3 regions of the Pseudoalteromonas sp. QJM3NY_22 genome follow, and region 2 is predicted to be linked to each of the others. Evidence: predicted binding sites of a transcription regulator. Region 2 holds the regulator's gene; each other region holds the start of a gene.
The links. The regulator sigma-54, encoded in region 2, starts transcription at its own class of promoters, with help from an activator protein. The targets are predictions, from matches to a motif close to GTTGGCACGNNNNTNGNNT.
Positions count from the first base shown of each region.

Region 1: a site for sigma-54 is predicted at 6,781-6,799, ahead of AC0VZ4_RS15580 (EF-hand domain-containing protein). Genes of this name have one in related genera too.
Region 3: a site for sigma-54 is predicted at 4,485-4,503, ahead of AC0VZ4_RS23005 (amidase family protein). Genes of this name have one in related genera too.

Region 1 covers NZ_CM149655.1:3,383,273-3,391,294, reverse strand. The annotation lists gene AC0VZ4_RS15620 (IS256 family transposase) at 1-932, shown strand, start outside; gene AC0VZ4_RS15615 (HDOD domain-containing protein) at 1,170-2,009, shown strand; gene AC0VZ4_RS15610 (Crp/Fnr family transcriptional regulator) at 2,445-3,101, opposite strand; gene AC0VZ4_RS15605 (YgjV family protein) at 3,389-3,625, shown strand; gene AC0VZ4_RS15600 (amidohydrolase) at 3,641-5,353, opposite strand; gene AC0VZ4_RS15595 (EF-hand domain-containing protein) at 5,487-5,723, opposite strand; gene AC0VZ4_RS15590 (EF-hand domain-containing protein) at 5,733-5,969, opposite strand; gene AC0VZ4_RS15585 (hypothetical protein) at 6,260-6,487, opposite strand; gene AC0VZ4_RS15580 (EF-hand domain-containing protein) at 6,512-6,745, opposite strand; gene AC0VZ4_RS15575 (sensor histidine kinase) at 7,077-8,022, shown strand, end outside.
Region 2 covers NZ_CM149655.1:3,575,976-3,583,997, forward strand. The annotation lists gene mlaE (lipid asymmetry maintenance ABC transporter permease subunit MlaE) at 1-470, opposite strand, end outside; gene AC0VZ4_RS16475 (ATP-binding cassette domain-containing protein) at 470-1,285, opposite strand; gene AC0VZ4_RS16480 (calcium/sodium antiporter) at 1,554-2,522, shown strand; gene AC0VZ4_RS16485 (KpsF/GutQ family sugar-phosphate isomerase) at 2,526-3,497, shown strand; gene kdsC (3-deoxy-manno-octulosonate-8-phosphatase KdsC) at 3,498-4,049, shown strand; gene lptC (LPS export ABC transporter periplasmic protein LptC) at 4,046-4,600, shown strand; gene lptA (lipopolysaccharide transport periplasmic protein LptA) at 4,590-5,132, shown strand; gene lptB (LPS export ABC transporter ATP-binding protein) at 5,129-5,854, shown strand; gene AC0VZ4_RS16510 (RNA polymerase factor sigma-54) at 5,924-7,423, shown strand; gene hpf (ribosome hibernation promoting factor) at 7,450-7,737, shown strand; gene ptsN (PTS IIA-like nitrogen regulatory protein PtsN) at 7,742-8,022, shown strand, end outside.
Region 3 covers NZ_JBWBTZ010000002.1:603,600-611,621, forward strand. The annotation lists gene AC0VZ4_RS22980 (catalase) at 1-1,407, shown strand, start outside; gene AC0VZ4_RS22985 (ankyrin repeat domain-containing protein) at 1,507-2,022, shown strand; gene yddG (aromatic amino acid DMT transporter YddG) at 2,079-2,999, opposite strand; gene AC0VZ4_RS22995 (TetR/AcrR family transcriptional regulator) at 3,181-3,834, shown strand; gene AC0VZ4_RS23000 (putative 4-hydroxy-4-methyl-2-oxoglutarate aldolase) at 3,838-4,332, shown strand; gene AC0VZ4_RS23005 (amidase family protein) at 4,670-5,875, shown strand; gene AC0VZ4_RS23010 (gamma-glutamyltransferase family protein) at 5,872-7,473, shown strand; gene AC0VZ4_RS23015 (sulfite exporter TauE/SafE family protein) at 7,461-8,022, shown strand, end outside.

The DNA of each region.
Region 1 (8,022 bases), 190 kb from region 2:
CATGGCTCTATTTACGAGGAATTTCGACGGGTGATATGCAGCCCGCTTTAGTGTCTCTTTTAGGCGAGCAAGCCAAAGGTTTGTCGGCCAATAGTGTCTCTCGGTTGAAATCCACCTGGGAAACGGAGTATCAGCAGTGGTCTAAACGTTCCTTGGCTAAACGTCGATATGTGTATATCTGGGCCGATGGGATTTACAGTAAAATTCGAATGGATGATAAGCTGTGCTTACTGGTAATTATGGGGGTAGATGAAACGGGCAGAAAGGAGCTATTGGCGGTGGTTGACGGGGTTCGTGAGTCTGAGCAGAGCTGGACTGAAGTGTTAAATCAGTTGCGCTCACAGGGTCTAACAATACCACCAAAATTGGCCATAGGGGATGGTGCGCTGGGGTTTTGGAATGCCCTCACCAAAGTATGGCCAACAACCCAACATCAACGTTGCTGGGTGCATAAAATCGCGAATGTGCTAAACAAAGTGCCGAAATCAATGCAACCTAAAATCAAAGCGAATTTACAAGATATCTGGATGGCAGAGAGTCGAGCTTCTGCTTATAAAGCGTATGATTTATTTGTTAAAAATTACTCAGTCAAATACCCAAAAGCGACGGATTGCTTGATGAAGGATAAAGATGAAATGCTGGCATTTTATGATTATCCTGCTGAGCATTGGATGCACATAAGAACGAGTAATCCGATAGAGTCAACGTTTGCGACGGTAAGGCTGAGAACGCATAAAGTGAAGAGTTGTGGCAGCCGGACAACCACCTTAATGATGGTTTTTAAACTCGCGCAGTCGGCAGAGAAAAAATGGTACCGCTTGCGAGGGTTTAAGTTACTGGCTGAAGTAATTACAGGGGTAAAATTTAAAGACGGCGAAAGAATAACTCAAGATCAAACAGAGCATCAAGATGAGCTCATACACCAGATTTGACAATAACTCTTGCTTATAGTGACTGCATTAAAGCAAAACTAAATGGTAAATAGCAAGTGTTAGGCGTTGTAAGACAAGCCCTTGCGATAAAAGACATAGAATAAGGAATAAACTTCTATAATTTTCTTAACTTTAACGGTAAGTTAGGCAATACTAATTGTACTATGAAAATTACAAAAATTAATTGTCGAAGTTTGCAGTTGCATTGCAATCGAAGAACAAAAGGATGACAGATCTATGTCTACAGAAAATGCATTATTAACAATTTTAGTCGATAGAATAAATAACGATACACTCGTTTTACCTACATTACCTGAAGTTGCTGTAAAGGTTCGCCAAGCTGCAGATAACTCTGATGTCAATTTGATGCAAATGGCAGATGTGATATCACAAGATCCCGCGCTTTCAGCTCGTATGATAAAAGTAGCTAATAGTGCGATTATGGGGCGCTCTGTAAAAGTATCTAATTTACAACAAGCAGTGACACGTATTGGACTTCGTCAAATTAAAAATATTGCAACAGCAATGGCTATGGAGCAATTATTTGTATCTAATAATGAGATAATTAAAGGCTACATGGGCAAAGCTTGGCAAAAAACATTAACGGTTGCGAGTCATTCAATAACACTCATGGAGTTTTACTTAAAAAATAATAAACATACTTCATTAAATCGCGATTCAATCACTCTAGCTGCATTGGTTTATAACATTGGCGTGTTACCTATTTTAACTGAAGCTGAGCGTCATCCTGAAGTATTTGCTAACCCGAGCTTTTTAGCTCATGTAATTCAAAAGCTTAGTGGAAAAATTGGTTCTTCTATTATGCGTGCATGGGAGTTTCCTGAAGAATTTTCTAATGTCGCTTTAAGTTGGGCTGATCCGAGTTATAAATTAGAACAAATAAGTTATGTCGATTTCATTCGTATTGGTGCTATTTTAGAGGGAACACTCCAGGTTTCTGATAAGTCAGCTGCTTTACAAGTGTATATAGAAAAAGGGGTTATCCCTTCCATGGATCTGTTCTTGAGTGATGAATACAACGATATGCTTGACGATGTGAAAGACATGTTTAGCTAAAGTAAGTAATACCAGTCCGTTTAGATTATTTAAAGGTTTATACGGATTGGTATTAATGTTGACTATTAAAACACGATTTAATTGCAATGCTGTTTAAGGTATACAGTGGAGCAATTTTTTGAAATATTTAAATAACCTGAACTCTGGATAATAAATCCATCTCGAGCAGCAATTTTTAGCGCTAACTGCGTTGAATTTACTTGCAATAGGCCAGTTATCGACAGTATTTTCTTATCTCAAAATCGATCTCTTAATTAAGCGAATTGGGGGATTATTTGCTGTATAAGCACGCACATTCTAAGATTGTCAGATTAAAAATCTGATAATCGCGACTCATATCAAATTTTTAACTGAATGTTGTAAGGTCTTAAATAGCCTTTTTATGGATAACGTTTTACTAATTATTTAACCAGCCAAGCCAATTAATCAAAAACCTTAAAGCTGAGCAAAGCTGTCTACGTATTCACTTAGTTTGGGTATATCAACCGCTTGCAAACCATCGTTACTTCTAAGCACTAAGCCTTTTTCTACAAGTTCTGTAACAACCCGTCTGTAAGCTCTCTCAGTTGTTGCAAAACGTTCGGCTTCTGCATTTACCGTAGGGTAAGCTCTAAGCAGTGTAGGGTTGTTGTTTTCGGCTCTTAGTAAACAATCTTTAGCTATGTTGTAGCTTAGCGGTAGTAATAGCTTATCTAGATTGATTTTTTTATTTTCTTGAAATTTAGCCGCTATAGTCTGCGCTGTGTATAAACTCAGTTCTGGTTTTTCAAGCAGCAGCGCGCGCCAATGCCTTAATTCAATAAGGTTATAGGTTACATCACTAAAACACGTGACCGTATAAATACACGGATTATTATTTAGCGCTTCTATTTCACCAATAAGGGTGTTGTTACAATCCAATTGTCCTAACAGCAGGCGTCGTCCATTTCCTACATCGTAACTAAACGACACAGTGCCACTGCGTACAAGCACAAGCTTGCTTAAAGGCTGATCTTGATGGATCAGAACTTCTTTTTTTGATTGTTGATAGCTACTACCGGCAAAGGTTAAAAGCTGATCAACAAGGTAACTAGAAAAATGGTATTGAAACATCAATGTGCTCTTCGGACATTTGTCCTATTTATTACATCTTAATGACGATAGCATTAAGACACTAAGAATTTACGCTAACTTGCTACTAATACTATTAGCTTTGCTAAGAGTATTATTTTACCTTCATTTCCCGTGTAATGATTTAAGAAGTTGCTGGTATTTTCCGGCAAACTTTTTCAGGTTTTTTAAGCAAGTTAGCTTTTTTATTTTGTTGTTACTTTGCAATACTTATAAATGTCATAAGCTAGCAGTAGTGTAATGCTAACCTAAAGGCAGGGAGAGAACAATTGAGTTGGGAATATTTAGGTTATATTGCGTCAGCTTTATTGGTTGCATCGTTAACAATGACTGATGTAGTAAAACTACGCTGGTACAACATGTTTGGTTGTATTGTATTTACTGCATATGGTGTTGCCATTGGTGCAGTACCTGTGATTTTTACCAACGGCTTATTGTCGCTCGTAAATTTATATCACATTATAAAAATATATCGTCAGCCAAAAGTTGAAGCGCCTAAAAGCTAAAATACTAGGCTGTAACTATAAAGGGTTAACTTGCGTTAACCCTTTATAGGTTTTATTTATCGATAATATTTTTTCTTTTTCGTACCGTTTTATTCCTGCTATCCATGTTTGCAACACATTCGTTTCATAAATTTCATCAACAGGTATTTTAAAGTAATCTTTGTCTATTAAAATAAAGTCAGCCCATTTACCTTGTTCTAAGCTACCAATTTTAAACTCTTGATGTGCGGCATACGCACCGCCTAAAGTAAATGCACGTAATGCATCTTCTCTACTTAATACTTCACTTGCACGCCAACCATTTTTAGGTAATTGATTGTGGTCCATGCGTGTAATGGCTGAATATAACCCATAGAATGGATTAGCGAGTTCTACAGGGTAGTCCGACCCAGCCGCAATAATAGATCCTTGCTGTAAAAAAGATTGCCAAGCGTAGGCACCGCTTAGTTGTTTTTCAGTTAAGCGTTGCTCTGCCATATGCATATCTGATGTAGCATGCACTGGTTGCATTGATGGGATTATCTTTAACTTTTTAAAGCGAGGAATGTCTTCAAGCGTTACAATTTGCGCATGTTCTATACGGTTACGAAGCAATATCCCTCCCGTTTTTTTAAACACCTTCTCATAAGCATCAAGTACCACTTTATTTGCTTTATCGCCAATAGCATGGGTGTGAGCGCTAAAACCGCGCTTAAAGCTTTGCGTAAAGAGTGCTTCGAGTTTTTCTTGTGTCTCTAGCATTAATCCATGATGGCCTGTACGGTCTGCATAATCTTCAATAAGAGCTGCGCCACGAGATCCAAGTGCACCATCGGCGTATACTTTAACACTGCGGATTGACATGAAACTGTTTGCGTCTTGGTATCGCCCTGCTTTAAGCATTGTGTTTAAGTCGGGGCTAGCACCACTTAACATGGCCACAATACGCACAGGTAAATTTCCTAGTTCACTGCGTTCTTTGTAAACTTCCCACGTTGCTTTATCAATGCCAGCATCATGGGTAGAGGTAATACCTAAACTTAATAAATGCTTTCCTGCTGCATCAAGCGAATCGCTTATATCTTGTTTTGAAGGGGCTGGCATATGCTGGGTAATTAGCGATTCTGCTTTATCTACAAATATGCCGGTAGGGTTGTCAAATTCATCTTTAATTATTTCACCGCCTTCAGGTGCTTTTGTTTGGGCGGTAATACCTGCAAGTTCGAGCGCTTTTGAATTTGCCCAAATAGCGTGGCTATCTACACGTGAAAGCACAACTGGACGATCATTAACTACTTTGTCTAAATCTTTAGCTGTTGGGAAGCGGGTATCAGCCCAAAGCTCTTGGTTCCAACCTCGCCCTATAATCCAACCTTGTTTGTTATTGGCAAATATTTTTAGTTTATTTGTGACTTCATCAACCGATTTTGCGCCACGTACATCAAGCTGCGATAAGTTATCTCCCAGGCCAATAACATGGCCATGAGCATCAATTAAGCCTGGTAATAAGGTGCTACCTTGTACATCAATGAGCTTGGCGTCTGGGTAGCTATTTTTTAGTGTATCGCCACCTACTTTTACTACTTTTCCATCTTTAATGACAAGGGTAGAAAACTGCTGTACTTCGCCTTTGTATAAAGGGGTGTAACCATTGGCGTTATAAATTACTTTTGTTTGTGCAAGAGTGTAGCTAGAACTTGCGCAAAGGCTGGCTAGTATGAGTGGTTTGATTAGTTTTTTGAGTAGCATAAGGCATTATTTTTTATTGTTAGTGAATCAACACTAACAAAATCATTTTTATAATACCAATATGATGAGATGGTTGGGGGACGAAGTAAACTAAAGCTAGTTAGTGATACCTACCTAGCTTAAGAGTTAACAATTATTTACTCGCGTATAAACCGTATTCATTTAATGTTAGCTTACCATCTTTATCTTGATCATAGCTTGAAAATCGAGACCAAAGAGCAGGGTCTATTGATGCTTCGCCACGTGTTAAAAAGCCATCTTGGTTTCTATCAAATTTATTAAATTGTTCAACAATATTATTGCTTGCGGCAAAACTTAGAGTGCAAAAAGTGCTGAATGCAAAAAGTGCCATATAGCGTATTTTTTTCATAGGAAATACTCAGTAGAGGTTATTGGTTAGATAATTTTTAAATTCGATTAATGAAATTTGGTTATCTTGATCTTTATCCCATATCAAAAATGTGCTCAATAATTGTGGTTGAGGTTCAAGTTCATCATGGGTTAAATAACCATTTTTGTTAGTATCGAGATGGGAAAAGCGTTGCTTAACATCAAGTGCTAGGGCGTCAAAGCTTGATAGTATTAAGATGCTTGTAACAAAGGAAAGTATCCTCATGGTATTTCTTCCAAAAGATTATTTAACCTGTAATCTGGTTGAGAGGTTAATTAACACATCTGGCCTATTACAAGTAAATTCAACGCAGTCAGCGCTGGGAATAGCTGCTTGAGATAGATTTATTAACCAGAGTTCAGGTTATTTAGGTTATAAACAATTTAGTAGAAGCGGGGAAAGCACTTGCCATAATTTAAATCCCAACATTAAATCCTTTTACACACTCCCTCAGGGATTATGGCAAATGCTTTAGTTCACTCTACTAGATAAAAGCTTAAGCAAAACTTAACTTGTTAAGGCTTAAAGCTTTTAAACTCTGTCTTAGAAATTACTTCATCATCGTTTTCGTCTAAATCGGTAAATTGCTTCATTACTTCTTTGTCTTGCTTGGCTTCGATAATTGATATTTGTCCATTCATATCTTTATCTAAGTGGGCAAAACGCACATTTGTTGGCGATGCAATTACGGTGGCACTAATTGCTAAAAACATTAATGAAAAAGCGGCGATAAGTTGTTTCATAATCACGTTCCTTATTAAATGAGTTTATTGAATAAATTTTTTGAATTCATCTAGCGACAATTGCCCATCTTGATTAGTATCAATTTGAGAAAAATTCTCGTTTAACACAGCATCTTCACCTGCTTCGGCTTCACTTAATGTGCCGTTACTGTCTTTATCAAGTTCGTTAAAAGTCGCGTGAACGTCCATTGCGTGTGCATTAGCGCCGAAAAAGCCTAAAGTCAGTAATGATGAAATTACTAAAATGCGTTTGTTCATAATTATTTCCTTATTGATTAAAGTTATTACTCCTGTTACAAAAATGGTGCCAATAATAATTATTGTTATTTTTCAATTGGTTATTATTTTTGCTTTAAGCCAATGAGAAGTTTTTACTGGGTTTATTGTAATTTTTGTGCGCCTTTTGCAACATTATTTGGTGGGGGTGAAAGGGAGTTTATTAAAATCAACGAGTTACGCTGTCTCTATTTGGCGACACATTGTTTTTGTAGCGCTGGCTGTTAATCGTATTAAATATAATTGCTGGTTCAGCTAGTGTATAAGGTAAGCACTTAATAATAGAACGCTTAACTTAAAAGGACTAAACGAAATGCCAGCAACCATAGCTAAAAAATACCAAGCAATGCTTAACTGGCGGCCTAATTTAATTGGGCAATTTGCAATGAGTATGCTGCTTTCGTTACTCCCGCTTTCTATAGTGGTGATTGTATTTTTAAATGCGCTTAACAAGCAATTAGCGGTTACTCAAAGTATCGTGAGTAACAACTATCAAGTTACCAAATCGTTTAATACTCTAAAACAAGAGCTCAACAGCCTTGAGCGCGCCACTAGGCAAAACTGGGTATTAAAAAGTGAATCGCTTGATAAGCTCATTGTCGATAAATGGCAATCATCCCTACAAAGCATTGATGAACTCAAATTTGTAAACACGAATAAAGAGTATATTCACCAATGGCAACGCTTATATACCACCTTACAAACCGCGCATGTAAAACTCGTTGAGCAAAAACAACAACAAGCTGAGCTATTTGTGCCAGTGAGCGATTTAGTTGCTGAGCTTACTTTATGGTTACGTGATAAAAACGAAGCACAAATTACCAATAACCAAAATGAGCTTACAAGCCTGCAAGCGTCATTTATAAACTGGCTGGTGGCACTTATTCCGCTTACTTTAATTGTTGGTGGTGGTTTTTTATGGCGTATAAGTGGGCGACTAAAAGGGTTAACTACGGTTATTGATAAGCTAGGGCAGGGGCATTGGCAGCAAAAAATATCTGTGAAAGGTTCAGCTGAGCTTGTTGAGCTAGGAGAAAAGCTCCAATGGGTGCAAGAGCAACTTCATATGCTTGAGCAGCAAAAAGATACTTTTTTACGCCATGTTACCCATGAGCTAAAAACGCCCCTTGCTTCAATGGTTGAAGGCACTGACTTATTAACTGATGAAATAGTAGGCCCAATTACCGCTGAGCAAAAAGCAGTGCTTGAGCTTATTAGCCAATCTATGGTGCGCCTTCGCACAATGATTGACAGCCTGC
Region 2 (8,022 bases):
AGTAACGGCATACTTATAAAGCCTGCCCAAAAGCGCGGTGCAATAATTCGTTTTAGTGGATCAATTGCCATCATTTCTAATGACGATAACTGTTCTGTTGCTTTCATTAAGCCTATTTCGGCAGTAAGCGCACTGCCCGCTCGCCCTGCAAATAATAACGCTGTAACAACAGGCCCGAGTTCTCGTAATAAACTTAATGCCACTAATGGCCCTAAACTATCCTCTGCACCATATCCAACTAATACCGTATAACCTTGTAACGCCAAGACCATACCGATAAATAAACCTGACACCATAATAATGAGCAAAGATTGCGAACCCACCATGTAGAGCTGACGAATAAGTAGAGGTGTACCCTTTTTAAAGTTAGGTACATTTACAAGTGCGCCAAAAAGCATATAAGTTGAGCGACCCAGAGCCGCAAAACGACCTAGCGTCTTATGCCCTAATTTTTGAAATAAATCCAACATTATGCTTTTTCTCCAAGCAACTCATCTGCATATGTTTGAGCTGGAAAATGAAAAGGCACGGGACCATCAGACAAACCTTTTAAAAACTGTTGCACTAAAGGAGACTCATGATTGCGCATTTCGTCAGGTGTTCCACAACCAATTACACCCTGATCAGCGATAATAATAACGTGGTCAGCAATACTCATTACCTCGTTAACATCATGGGTTACAATTAAAGAAGATAAACCAAGCACTTCGTTGAGTGATTTAATTAATTTAACCAACACCCCCATCGAAATAGGATCTTGGCCTGCAAATGGTTCATCGTACATTATAAGTTCAGGGTCGAGCGCAATAGCACGCGCCAGAGCTGCGCGCCTAGCCATACCACCTGATAATTCAGAAGGCATTAAATCTTTCGCCCCGCGTAGCCCAACAGCTTGCAATTTCATTAGCACAACCAACCGAATTAGGTCTTCACTCAACTCAGTGTGCTCCCTAATTGGGAACGCCATATTATCGAATACCGACATGTCAGTAAACAGTGCCCCACTTTGAAATAACATGCTCATTTTAGTTCGCGCTTCGTAGAGTTCTTTGCGCGACATATTTGGGATACTACCTCCTTCAAATAAAATATCACCGGAGTCAGGCTTAAGTTGACCGCCAATTAAACGCAACATGGTCGTTTTACCAATTCCGCTTGGCCCCATAATCGCAGTGATTTTACCTTTAGGAACGCTAAAGCTCATATTTTTATATATGCTTCTATCGCCTCTCGAAAAGCTAACATCCTTGACTTCTACTATTGATTGCGACAAGTCGCTCTCCATAACAATGTTCACTAGTGCACCTATTTTAAAGCTTTTTTAACCAAGATGGAAAAAACAATTCGTAAGATTTTGTAATACACTTGCAAAAAGGAGTATAAGACTCGTTTATAACGGCTTAACTGCAGCTTAAGGTGCTGATATAAGCGCCTTAAAATATTATTCAACAAGTTATTGTAATTAGAGTTGACCTGACTCTTTTATTTATACTTTCACCTTTGCTTTTGTTACTATTCGCGCCATCTGTATTTTGAATAACTGGCTTAATATAATGGTTACCTCGTTTGTTATTTTAATTCTTGGTTTTGCGGCTCTTGTTTGGAGTGCAGACAGGTTTGTTTATGGCGCAGCGGCACTTGCAAAAAACTTTGGCGTACCAACCCTAATTGTAGGCTTAACTGTTGTGGCAATGGGTTCGTCAGCCCCAGAGATGATGGTTTCCGCTTCTGCAGCGCTCGCAAATAAAACAGATACTGCAGTTGGTAACGCTGTCGGTTCAAACATAACAAACATTCTACTTGTGTTAGGTATTACAGCGTTATTTAGACCTCTGTCTGTATCTTCAAGTACATTAAAACGCGAAATGCCACTGGTCTTGCTGATATCATTCGCTACCTGGTATATTTTTTCAGACAATTATTTTTCATTAGCCGAAGGTATCGCCTTACTTATTGGCTTTATCGTGTTTATAGGCGGTTTGATTATTATTTCACTGCGCGCAAAAAATCAAGATGACCCATTTATAACAGAAGCCTGTGACGACGTACCTAACGATGTACCAACTAAAAAAGCGTTATTTTGGTTAGTTATTGGCATGGTTCTACTCCCTGTTAGCTCACATTTTTTAATTGGTTCAGCAGTTGACATAGCTAAATACTTTGGCCTAAGCGATCTAGTCATTGGCTTAACTATTATTGCCATTGGCACGAGTTTACCGGAGCTTGCAGCTTCAATTGCCGGAGTATTAAAAAATGAAGATGATTTAGCTCTAGGCAATATTGTTGGTTCAAACATTTTTAATATATTGGCTGTGTTACCGCTCGCAGGTATTATTAATCCATCCATTATCGATCCGTCAGTAGCGAGTCGAGATATACTCATTATGATTGGTGCAACATTTGCTCTTATCATCATGTCATTGAACTTTAGAGGCACCCAACGCATTAATAGAGTGGAAGGTGGCTTATTGCTTATCGCATTTTTGGGCTACCAAGGGTATATTTTTAGTCAAGTAGGGTAAATAATGACGACGCTGAACTTTATCGAACAGGGTCTTCGTGTTCTCAATATTGAACGCCAAGCACTTAATGACATAGCGCAATATGTAGATGAAAATTTTCATCAAGCATGCCAATTAATGTTTGACTGCGAAGGTCGAATTATTGTTATTGGCATGGGTAAATCAGGCCATATAGGTAATAAAATTGCAGCAACACTTGCAAGTACAGGAAGCCCTGCCTTTTTTGTACATCCAGGCGAAGCTAGCCATGGCGATTTAGGAATGATCACCAAAAACGATGTTGTCATGCTTATTTCAAACTCAGGTGAGACGAGTGAAGTTTTAAATATTATCCCTGTTTTAAAGCGCCTTGGCGCAAAAATAATCGCCATGACAGGCAATACTAAATCGACCATGGCAACACATGCAAATGTACATGTATGCATTAAAGTAGAAAAAGAAGCATGCTCTTTAGGGTTAGCACCAACGGCGAGCACTACAGCGACTCTTGCTATGGGCGATGCGATGGCAGTGGCTCTGTTAGAAGCTCGTGGTTTTACCGCCGATGATTTTGCGCTTTCTCACCCTGGGGGCAGTTTAGGCAAACGATTATTACTAACCTTAAAAGATGTTATGCACAGCGGCGCAAATACACCTATTATTAGCGTCTCACAAACCGTAAAAGATGCACTTATTGAAATGTCAGCCAAAGGCCTTGGTATGACAGCCATTGTTGATAAAAGTAATCAGCTAGTGGGATTATTTACCGACGGTGATTTACGCCGTATTTTAGAGCAAAGACTAGATATTCATACAACACAAATAGACCTTGTTATGACTAGGTCATGCACAACAGCGACACAAGATATTTTAGCTGCTGAAGCGCTTAATATAATGGAACACAAACGTATAAATGGCTTGATTGTTGTTAATGAACAAAACCAGCCTATTGGCGCACTAAATATGCAAGACTTATTAAAAGCAGGAGTATTATAAATGCAATTTGAAGAACTCTATCAACCGCTGAGTGCTGATGCAAAAGCACGTGCTAAAAAAGTAAAACTACTTATATGCGATATTGATGGTGTATTTTCTGATGGCCGAATTTATCTTGGCAATCAAGGTGAAGAGCTCAAAGCATTTAATACAAAAGATGGTTTTGGCATTAAAACGCTTATAAACAGTGGCTTTGAAGTGGCTGTTATTACTGGTCGCCATTCGCAGATAGTGCAACAACGTATGACCAGTTTAACAGTACAACATATTTATCAAGGTCAAGAAAACAAGCTTATTGCTTACGAAGAGCTAAAAAACAAGCTTCACCTAAGTGATGATCAAATTGCCTATATTGGTGATGATGGCCCCGATATGCCAGTAATGGAATTAGTCGGGTTTGCCGTTGCAGTTAACGATGCTCACCCACTAATCAAGCGTTTATCACATTACACGACACAGATGCTGGGTGGTTTTGGCGCAGTGAGAGAACTAACCGACTTACTTATGCTAGAGAACGACAAACCACTTACTAGCAAAGGTACTAGTTCATGAATACAGCGCGCATAATTTTAAGCGTTTTATTCATCAGCTGTATGGTTTGGCTTTGGTACCCTTATTTTGCACAAACAAATATGACAGCTCAGGTTGAAGCTGAAGTTATCGCTAAGCCTGATTATATTGCTATTGAGCTAAAACAAACGGCCTATGATGAAAATGGTAAAATTAATCATAAAGTTACAGCTGCTAAAATGGAATTATATCAACAGTTAGGCTTTACCTTTTTTGAAAAACCCATTTTCACCTTATATAACGAAAAACAAACATGGCGAATAAATGCAGACGAAGCAACGTTATATGAAGGAAAACAATTAATCTTAGAAGGTAACGTGGTTGCCAAGAATCTTACTGATAATGCAATGATAGACAAGATTAATGCGGATAATATTCAAGTAGATATAAAACTACTCACGATGCGTTCAGAGCAACCCGTTATTGTTACGGGACCCAATTTAAAGATCACCGGTAAAGGCCTTGAAGCCGATTTAAAAACTGAAGTGATAAAACTTATTAACCATACGCGAACTATATATTATGACCAATAAAATTTCAAAAATACTTATTATTCCGACACTTATACTAGCTTTCAACCTTAGCGCTGCTGAACAAGCGATTCAACTTGCAGCGAATCAAATATCAATAAGTGCCGACAAACAAGAAGGCCAATTAAAAGAAAACGTCGGAATTTTTGAAAAAAATGTTGAGATTATTCACGGCAACCGTCGTATTACAGCCGACCGTTTAGAAGTACATAAACGTGATGAATTAGGCGATAATAAACAGCTACTAATTGCAACTGGTAGCCCTGCATATTTCGAAGAAAAACAAACTGATGGCACTATAATGAGCGCCAGCGCAAACGAAGTTCGTTATGATGTAGCTAAACGATTTTTAACCCTTATTGGCGATGCACAAGTATCGCAAGCGGGTCAAAAAATAAATGCCAAGAGTATTACTTACGATATGCAACAGCAATTAATTAGCGCTGAAAAAGACGAAAACTCAACCGATCGTGTGCATACTATTTTAGTACCTATTGAGACTAAAAAAGAAAAAAACGATAAAGGTCAGCCATGAGTACATTAAAAGCAGAACTATTAGCTAAAAGTTATAAAGGCCGTGAAGTTGTAAAAAATGTAGGTCTGGAAGTAAAGGCTGGCAGCATAGTCGGGTTACTTGGCCCTAATGGTGCAGGTAAAACCACAACGTTTTATATGATTGTAGGCCTTGTACCTAGTGATAAAGGCAAGATTTCTATCGACGATAACGATATTACTCTTTTACCTATGCATAGTCGTGCTAGATTAGGCATTGGTTACTTACCCCAAGAATCATCAATTTTTAGAAAGCTTACTGTTTATCAAAACTTAATGGCTATTTTAGAAACACGTAAAGAGCTAAATAAGCAAGCAAGAGAAGACACACTTAACAATTTATTAGATGAATTTAGTATTCAGCACATTCGTGATAGCCAAGGTATGGCATTATCAGGAGGCGAGCGTCGCCGAGTTGAAATAGCGCGAGCACTAGCCGCTGCTCCTAAATTTATATTGCTTGATGAGCCTTTTGCTGGTGTTGACCCTATTTCAGTGTTAGATATAAAGAAAATAATAGAACACCTTAAAAATCGTGGTATTGGTGTGTTAATTACCGACCATAATGTAAGAGAAACTCTTGATGTTTGCGAAAAAGCCTACATAGTTTCTCATGGTGAGTTAATTGCATCAGGCACTCCAGAACACGTATTAAACGATAAAACAGTACGTGATGTTTATTTAGGCGAGCAATTTAGGCTGTAACATTTACGCCATGTCTTTAAGCATCTGCTAGTATTAATTATAACAACATAAAAGGATTGTTAGAGATACATGAGGCAATCATTACAGCTGCGCATGGGCCAGCAACTTACAATGACTCCACAGCTGCAACAAGCAATTCGCCTGTTGCAACTCAGTACATTGGATCTCCAGCAAGAAATACAAGAAGCACTCGACAGCAACCCCCTATTAGAGGTTGAAGAGCAAGATTACGCCGAAGATTCTGCTGGTAAAAACGAGCAAAAAGCAGATAACGACGATGTAACTGTTAGCGCAAATGCTGATGATGTTCCGAGCGAATATGAGCAAGACAGTGGTGAAGCACTTGCTAAAGATACGCTAAGTGATGAAATGGCTATGGATGTTAGTTGGGATGAATATATGAGCGCAGCCCCAGCATCATCATCAGGACCAATGCCTGAAGATGAATCTATATACCAAGGCTCCTCGACTGAAACGCTCCACGAATACCTAATGTGGCAACTACAACTGACTCCCTTTAGTCCTACCGATGAAGCGATTGCGATTGCGATTGTTGAAGCCGTCGATGATTCGGGTATTTTAACGCTAAGCTGCGAAGAAATTTTAGAAAGTTTTAATCAAGAGAACGAAGAAGACAACGAAGTTGAACTTGACGAAATAGAAGCTGTTTTAAAACGAATTCAATTGTTTGACCCTGTTGGTATTGCAGCACGTAGTTTACAAGAATGCTTATGTATTCAGCTGAACCAATACGATAAAGAAACACCCTATATTAATGAAACAAAAATGATTTTAACCGAGCACATTGATCTATTAGCTGCTCGCGACTATCGTACATTAATGAAAAAAACAAAGCTCAAAGAAGAAGAGCTTAAAGAAATAATGACTTTAATACATACTCTTAGCCCAAAACCGGCGGATACTATAGTTAGAGAAGAATCTGAGTATGTAATTCCTGATGTATCGGTGAAAAAAATAAAAGGTCGCTGGGTTGTTGAACTAAACCCAGATAGCATGCCTAAAATCAGAGTCAACAGCCAATATGCAGCAATGTCACGCACCGTTAAATCAAGTGGTGATAGCCAGTTTATTCGCTCGCATCTACAAGAAGCTAAATGGTTTATTAAAAGTTTAGAAAGTAGAAACGATACACTATTAAAAGTAACTAATTGTATTGTTAAGCAACAACAAGGTTTTTTTGAGCATGGCCCAGAAGCCATGAAACCAATGGTTTTAAATGATGTAGCAGAAATGGTCGAAATGCACGAATCAACTATTTCACGCGTAACAACTCAAAAATATATGCATACACCTCGCGGTATTTTTGAGCTTAAATATTTTTTCTCAAGCCATGTAAGTACTGAAAATGGAGGCGAATGCTCATCAACAGCAATACGCGCTCTCATTAAAAAATTAATCGCAGCAGAAAACTCAGCAAAACCATTGAGTGATAGTAAAATTGCAGATATATTAGCTGAGCAAGGAATAAAAGTAGCGAGACGTACAATCGCAAAGTATCGCGAATCTCTAGCTATTCCACCGTCAAATCAGCGAAAAAGTTTGATTTAAGACGCTAAACAAAGAGGGTAATGCTTATGCAACTAAACTTAACTGGTCGTCACGTAGAAGTAACTGATTCATTAAGAGATTATGTAAATACCAAATTTGCGAAGCTAGAAAGACACTCAGATCATATTAATAATGTTCATGTCATTCTTGATATAGAAAAATTAAACCAAAAAGCTGAGGCAACGATTCATGTAAGTGGAGCTGAGTTATTTGCCTCTACTGAACATCAAGATATGTACGCCGCCATTGACTCGCTGATTGACAAGCTCGATCGCCAAGTTATTAAACACAAAGAGAAGCTTGCTCGACACTAATATTATGAAATTAAGTTCACTTATATGCCAGGACTGCAGCAGAGCTGCGGTCCTTTTTAATAGTAAAAAAAGAATTTTAGAGTTCATCAGTCAACTTGCTCATGACAAGCTCCCATATCTTTCTCAACAAGATATTCTCAGCGCCTTAATGAATAGAGAAAAACTGGGAAGCACTGGTATAGGAAGAGGCATTGCAATCCCTCATGGGCGAATGAGCGGCGCAGAAGAGCCCTTAGCACTCGTATTAGTAAGCGAAACACCTATTAATTTTGATGCTATAGATAA
Region 3 (8,022 bases), on a different replicon from region 2:
CAAAATTCAATGACTGCTGGCGAGCGCGGCAGTGTATTACTAGAAGACGTGCAACTAATTCAAAAACTGCAACGCTTTGCACGTGAGCGTATTCCTGAGCGTGTTGTGCATGCTCGTGGTACTGGCGCACACGGTGTGTTTGTAGCATCAAAAGAGCTAGATGATTTAACAATTGCAGCACCGTTTGCACAAGCTGGTAAAGAAACAGACGTATTTGTTCGTTTTTCATCAGTAATTCACTCAAAAGGCAGCCCAGAAACACTGCGCGATCCACGTGGCTTTGCAACTAAGTTTTACACAGACCAAGGTAACTGGGATTTAGTAGGTAATAATTTACCTGTGTTCTTTATTCGCGATGCAATCAAATTTCCAGACATGGTTCACTCTTTAAAACCATCTCCGGTTGATAACATTCAAGATCCTAATCGCTTTTTTGATTTTTTCTCGTATGAACCAGGTTCTACACAAATGCTAACGTGGGTTTACAGCGACTACGGTACACCAGCAAGTCTTCGTAAAATGGATGGTTGGGGTGTACATGCATACAAAATGATTAATAAATCGGGTGATGTTAAATACGTTAAGTTTCATTGGGTAAGCCAACAAGGTATTGATAACCTTGACGCAAAAGAAGTAGCTAAAGTGCAAAGCCAAGACTTCCAACACTTAACACGCGACCTTTACAGCGAAATTGGTAAAGGCAACTTCCCTAAATGGGATCTATACATTAAAACGCTTGATCCGTCGCAGCTTGATGACTTTGATTACAACCCATTAGATGCAACAAAAATGTGGTTAGACATTAAAGAAACTAAAGTAGGAACAATGACCCTAAACCGTATGCCAACTAACTTCTTCCAGTCTACAGAACAAGTAGCAATGGCACCGGCAAACATTATTCCAGGTATTGAGCCATCAGAAGACCGTTTATTACAAGGTCGTATGTTTTCTTACGCTGATACACAAATGTACCGCCTAGGTGCTAACCACCAGCAATTGCCAATAAACCTTGCAAAAGTTGAAGTGGTTAACTACAACCAAGACGGCGCAATGAATATTGGTAACACTACAAGCAATGTGAACTACCAGCCAAGCCAAGAAAACGTAGCTGAAAACCCAATTGCACGTAGAAGTAACACAGAGCTAAAAGGCTTTGTACAACAAGCCGCGATTAAAAAGCAGCAAAACTTCGCGCAAGCAGGTGTTATATACCGTGGTTTTAGCAAGCAAGAACGTACAAACCTAATTAATAACCTAGCAGGCGATTTAGGCAAAGTGCAAAACAGCAGTGTTAAACACAAAATGCTTAGCCACTTTTACAAAGCTGATAGTGAGTACGGTACACGCTTAACTAAAGCTGTAAAAGGCGATATTAAAATGGTTAAACAACTAGCAGCTAACTTATAAGCAACTAGTTAAAAGCAATTAGTCCCAACTAAATAGCTATTTAAACCACAACCATGAGGAAGGAATAAACCCCTTCCTCTTTTATAAGAGGCAATGGTTATGCGTAATTTATTAATTATAGTCGCCCTACTGCTAAGCTTTACCAGTAGCGTTTACGCTCAAAATACATCAGATACACAAACACCCAGTACGCAAGTTGAAAACCAACATTCTGCAAAAACTCAATACCAAAGCTTATTTGCTTATTATTTTGCCGCAGCACGCACAAACGACACCGCAGTAATAGAGCAATTTGTAGATGCTGGTATTCCTATCGACAGCTACAACAACAAAGGCTACACCGCGTTAATGATTGCCACTTATCACGGTAATAAAAACACGGTTAACACGCTTTTACACTTAGGCGCTAATGCCTGTTTAGAAGATAACCGTGGCAACACAGCGCTAATGGCCGCTATTTTTAGAGGTGAATTTAGTATCGCTAAAACGCTCGTATCACTTGATTGCGATAACGCGCATCAAAACAAAGCCGGTCAAACAGCCGAGCAGTTTGCACAAACATTTGGTCAACAAAAAGTTATAGAGTTACTAGCGCAGGTAAATAATGCAAAATAATCTGCACGCAACAAAAAGCCCTAAAATAATAGGGCTTATTTTTAATAAAATTAGTCTTATGTTGCAGACGCTATTTGAGGTTGTTTAGGCTTTTCTCGCGTTACAAAGTAGCAAATTAGCGAGCCCACTGTTACCAGTACAACCCCCTGCCAAAACGAAGCACTCAGCGTAATAGATAAATACAACGCCGAAATAATAGTAGAAAACACCGGTGTAAAGTACGAAAGCGTTCCCAAAAGCATTAAGTTACCGCCAATAATAGCTTGATTCCACAGTGCATAACCGCTCCCCACGACTACACCGGCTAATAGCAATGTTATGCTTGATCTGAGTGAAAACGTTAATGGCGCTTCATTACTAAAACCATATTGCGCCCACAAACTCATTGCCGTAACCGCAAAAAATAACGTAATGGCATTTTTACCATTACTCAGCTTTTGCGTTACTACGCAATAAATAGCCCATATAAACGCTGCAGCTAATGCCATTAAGTAAGTAGCAGGATTATCAGCAAAGTTAGTAACAAGCGTATCTAGTGACATTTTTTGATCGCCCGTAATACACCAAGCAACGCCTAAAAAAGCAATGATCATGCTTGGGTAAACCCAGAAACTTACTTTTTTACGACCAATAATAATAGAGAGCAGTATAGTCAGCGTGGGCCATAAATAATTAATAACCGCCATTTCCATTGCCTGATGACGGCTGTTTGCCATACCAATAGAAAGCGCCAAGCAAATTTCGTACGCTACAAATAATAAAGTACCTATTACCAAGTAACGTTTTGAAAACCCACTAAACTTGGGCACTCCCATAACCAAAATTAAAAATATCGCACTGACAGAATACATAGCCGCCGCACCACCAATTGGACTAAACAACTCAGAAATATCCCGTAGTAATGCAACTAAGCAACTCCACAGTAATATTGCAGCAACTCCATATAGTGTATATTTATTTTTGCTTATAAAGTCCATTTACCAACCTAAAAGTACTACTCGTAAATTTGAAACTAAACTAACAGTAATTATTTAATTAAACAATCAAGGTTAATAGCTTAAACGTCTCGTTTGTTTTTAGCATTCACCCTTTTTAGTAATTGACCTTTTGGTCAGTAAAGCTACAATCAATCAATACGTTAAACACGCAAACTTTATAATGACCACACAAATAAAGCCAAATAAAAAAGAAGTCACACGCGAGAAAAACCAAAAACTAATTTTAGATGCCGCCGAGCAATTGTTTTCGCAATTAGGTTACGACGGAGCAAGTATGAGCATGGTTGCTAAAGAAGCGCAGGTGCCAAAAGCTAATATTTTGTATTACTTTAAAAGTAAGGATGGTCTGTACGAGTCTGTGATCGACCGCATAATAGCTAATTGGAACTTAGGGCTTGATAACGTCACAATTAACGACGATCCAGCTACCGTGCTTTATAACTATATTAAAAGCAAAGTAATACTGGCCGTAAATCAGCCAATGCAATCTCGCTTATTTGCCAGTGAAATACTGCGCGGTGCACCCTATTTACAAAACTACTTTAGAACCAATACCCGCCCTTGGGTTAAACAAAAGGTTGATGTACTTCAAGCATGGATGGACGCAGATAAAATGGATAAGGTTGATCCCTACCATTTGCTCTTTACTATTTGGTCTACCACGCAATATTACGCCGACTTTCAGGCTGAGGTTTTACTCGTAATGAACAAATTAGAGTACGACGAAACCGATGTGGCACAAATTACGCAATCAATTGCCCACATAATTTTAAAAGGTATTGGTCTTAAAATACCTGAGCAAAGTGAGACTTAACCCATGACATCCTTTACTACACCCGATTTATTTGACGATCATCGCGATAACGTGCAAGTAGCAGACAGCGGCCTTTATCACTTTGGTAAAAAAACCACGTTTTATGGCAAAGTAGTTACCGTTACCTGCCCAGAAGACAACTCTTTTGCCGCCGATATATTGCATGAAAATGGTAAAGGTAAAGGTAAAGGTAAAGTGTTAGTTATAAACGGGTTTGCGAGCAAACGCTTTGCGTTTATAGGCGATATTATGGCTGAGCGTGCCCTAAATAATGGCTGGGAAGGCGTAATAATAAATGGCTGTTGCCGAGATATTGAGATACTTGCCACGATGAACTTACCTGTAATGGCGCTAGGCTCTACACCGCGTAGTACCTTAAAGCGCGGCTTTGGTGATAAAAACCAAGCTGTTACCATGCTTAGCACCACTATTGAACCTAACGATTGGGTTTACGCCGATATTAACGGTTTAATCATCAGTAAAACGCCCCTTATTTAGCACTCAAAACCATATAAATAGAGACCAACTTGGTGCACCTACGCACCAAGTTGGTTTGTTTTAGCTCATTTTAATCTCACTATTTCTACAGCCCACATTTACAAACCTCATACAACCCAATAAAACCTGACCAGTTGGACAGGATTTTAATTTATGGCATTCCTCTTGCTTAGGTTTTAAACAATATAATAAGCTAAACGATTAAAAAGCGGATCAGGCTCTGTAAAATAAAAACAAGATGTTACGCAGTGAGCTGAAAAATAATAAAAATTAATCCGTCTTTTTAATCACTCTAAATCTGAACTGCTTGGTCAGATTTTTTATAACGAGTGGTGATATGAGTACCAAAAATAATAATACGACCGGTATTTTTTGTGACCATGGTCCTACCCTGTGGCAAACAAACCAATCTGGTCTACTTGCAAACAATCGCTTAGCTGTAAAAGATGTATTTGCAGTAAAGGGCGAGCGTAACAGCGCAGGCAACCCACACTGGTTTAAAACAGCTAAACCGGCTCAAAATACGGCAAGCTCGGTTACTAAGCTCATGACCGCTGGTTGTAACTTTATAGGCTTTACCCACACAGACGAACTGGCTTATAGCTTAGAGGGTAATAATATACATTATGGCGCTGCGCAAAATCCTAAATTAAAAGGGCATGCTTGCGGTGGTTCGAGTATGGGGTCTGCTGCTGCAGTTGCTGCAAACTTAGCTGATATTGGCTTAGGCACCGACACTGGCGGCTCAATTAGAATACCCGCCAGCTATTGTGGTTTATATGGCATAAGGCCAAGCCATAACGTGGTTGAAAAAGACGGCCTAATACCGTTGGCTCCGCCTTTTGATACCATAGGTTGGCTTACCCAAAGCCCCGAGCTATTAAGCGATGTAGGTAATGTACTGTTACCAAATCAAGCTATTAATAACGTTCATACCTTAGTTATTTGCGAGCCGTTATTTGAACTCGTTGACTCTGCTTTACAAGCCCCACTTAAACAATTGCTTAAAAAAACCAAGCCTAATTTTAAGCACCATAAAGAATTTGAACTACCTAACAGCAGCTTATTAAATGAACTTGCGGATAGTTTTAGAGTACTGCAAGGGCGAGCAATCGCAAAAACGCATAAAGATTGGCTTCAATTGCAGGGGCAACTTCCCCAGTTTGCTCCAGCAATTGCGGCACGTTTTAATATGGCGCTTGCCCTAACTGAGCAAGAAGAACAAGAAGCACTAAAAGTACAAACCCAATGGCAAACACTAATAGCTAAAAACCTAAATACAAACAGCTGTTTATTTTTGCCAACCACACCCACAACCGCACCTAAATTAGGCGCCGACACAAGCGCCTTACGCATGCAAATTATTACGCTTTCGGCAATTGCAGGGCTTAGTGGCTCAGCGCAAGTGCATTTACCGCTGGCTGATTTAGCAAATGATCATCCGTATGGTTTTTCATTAATGATGAGCCACGGTAACGATAAAAGCCTACTTGCTTGCGTTAAGCACCTAGCTGCACACTTTAAACAAGGCACAACGGCATGACCACACACAACATTGCATTTACCGCGTCTCATTTTTCGGCCACTGAGGCGGGTATAAATATACTAAAACAAGGCGGTACAGCTACCGAGGCTATGGTAGCAGCTGCCGCCGCTATTAGCGTTGTATACCCACATATGAACTCAATTGGTGGCGACAGCTTTTGGCTTATCGATAACCCAAACCAAAAAACGCCCACTGCTATTGACGCCTGCGGCCGCGCAGCAACTAATACAACGGCGTATAACCCGCTCGCGCAAATACCAGAGCGCGGCGGATTAAGCGCACTAACTCAAGCGGGCACAATACGCGGTTGGCAAAAAGCGCTTGAACTAGATGAGCATGCAGCACTACCACTGTCAAAAATTTTAGCACCCGCTATTGAGCTTGCGCGCGAGGGCTTTACCGTTACAAAAAGCTTGCAAGCAGGCTGCGAAAAACTAGCCGCTGCTAACAATACCAATGACGCGTTTAAAAGCCTCTACATACCCAATGGTAACCCCTTGCAAGCAGGTCAACATTTTAAAAACCCTAAACTTGCAGCAACGTTTGAATACCTAGCAAAACATGGTTTAAACGCATTTTATGAAGGCGCACTTGCCAACTCATTTGCCGCCGACTTAGCAAAAGCAGGCAGCTCAATCACCGCAGGTGACATTGCAAATACAAAAGCTGAGGTCGTTACTGCGCTAAATGCAAACCTCAGTGGTATTAATTGCTACAACTTACCCGCGCCAACACAAGGCGTGCATTCACTACAAATAATTGGTGCCGTAAATAAGTTAAAGCATTTAGCTAAAACCGATGCCGATTGGACGCACTTAATTGTTGAGGCAACTAAACAAAGCTTTACGCATCGCCCTACCCTTTGGGCTGATCCTGAAGTCTTAGGGGATGATTATAAAAACGCACTAACCGATGATCGCTTAAGTCAACTTGCTAACAATATTGATATGAGTAAAGCACAGCAATGGCCATTTAACGCAGAGCCTGGCGATACAGTGTGGATGGCTGCAAGAGATAAAAACGGGCAATTAGTAAGTTTTATCCAAAGTATTTACTGGGAATTTGGCAGCGGAATACTAATGAGCGAAGGCGGCTTTGTGTGGAATAACCGAGGTTTAAGCTTTAGTTTAAACAATGAAGATATTGATGCGAGTAACAATATTAACGCCCTTGCGCCAAATAAAAAGCCGGCTCATACACTTAACCCAGCAATGGCAAAGTTTAGCGATGGTCGTCAACTTGCTTACGGAACAATGGGCGGTGAAGGGCAACCACAAACCCAAGCCGCTGTTTTTGTAGGCTACGCGTGGCGAAATAAATTTATAAAACAAGCAATTAGCGACCCTCGTTGGTTACTTGGACGAACATGGGGCGATACAAGTACAAATTTAAAAATTGAAAAAGGGTTAGTTTTTCATATAGAACATGAATTAAATCAACGTGACCACGATTGGGTAAGCGTTGATAATAATAACGAAATGATGGGGCACGCTGGGGCGATTTTAGATACACCTACAAGCCTTGAAGCTGCAACAGATCCTCGTTCAGATGGACGTGCAACAGTAACTACAGCAGGAACACAATGTCAGAAATAATAAACCAATGGCCAATAGTAGCGGCCTTAATAGCAACCGGTATTTTTGCCGGAATTTTAGCAGGACTTTTTGGTGTAGGCGGCGGTATTGTTATCGTACCTGTGCTGTATTTTTTACTGCAAGGTTTTGGTGTAAGCCCAGAGTCGGCAATGATGATAGCCACCGCCACATCACTTGCAACCATAGTACCTACTTCGCTTTCATCTATTCGCTCGCATCATAGCAAAGGGAATATTGATCTTGCGCTAATAAAATACTGGGCACCGTTTATATTAGTTATGGCGGTAGTCGGTAGTATTATTGCTCATACCGTTCGCAGTAACGCATTAGTGCTCATGTTTGCCTGCATTGCTATTCTAGTCAGTTTAAACATGTTATTTAGAGCCGGCGCACCTGCGCTTGTAAAACAACTGCCAGGTAAATTTGGTCAAGCCGTTATGGCAAGTATTGTAGGTGGTTTGTCGGTAATGATTGGCATAGGTGGCGGCACTATTGGCGTACCTATGCTAAACGCATTTAATGTACGCGCCCATGTTGCAGTAGGTACTG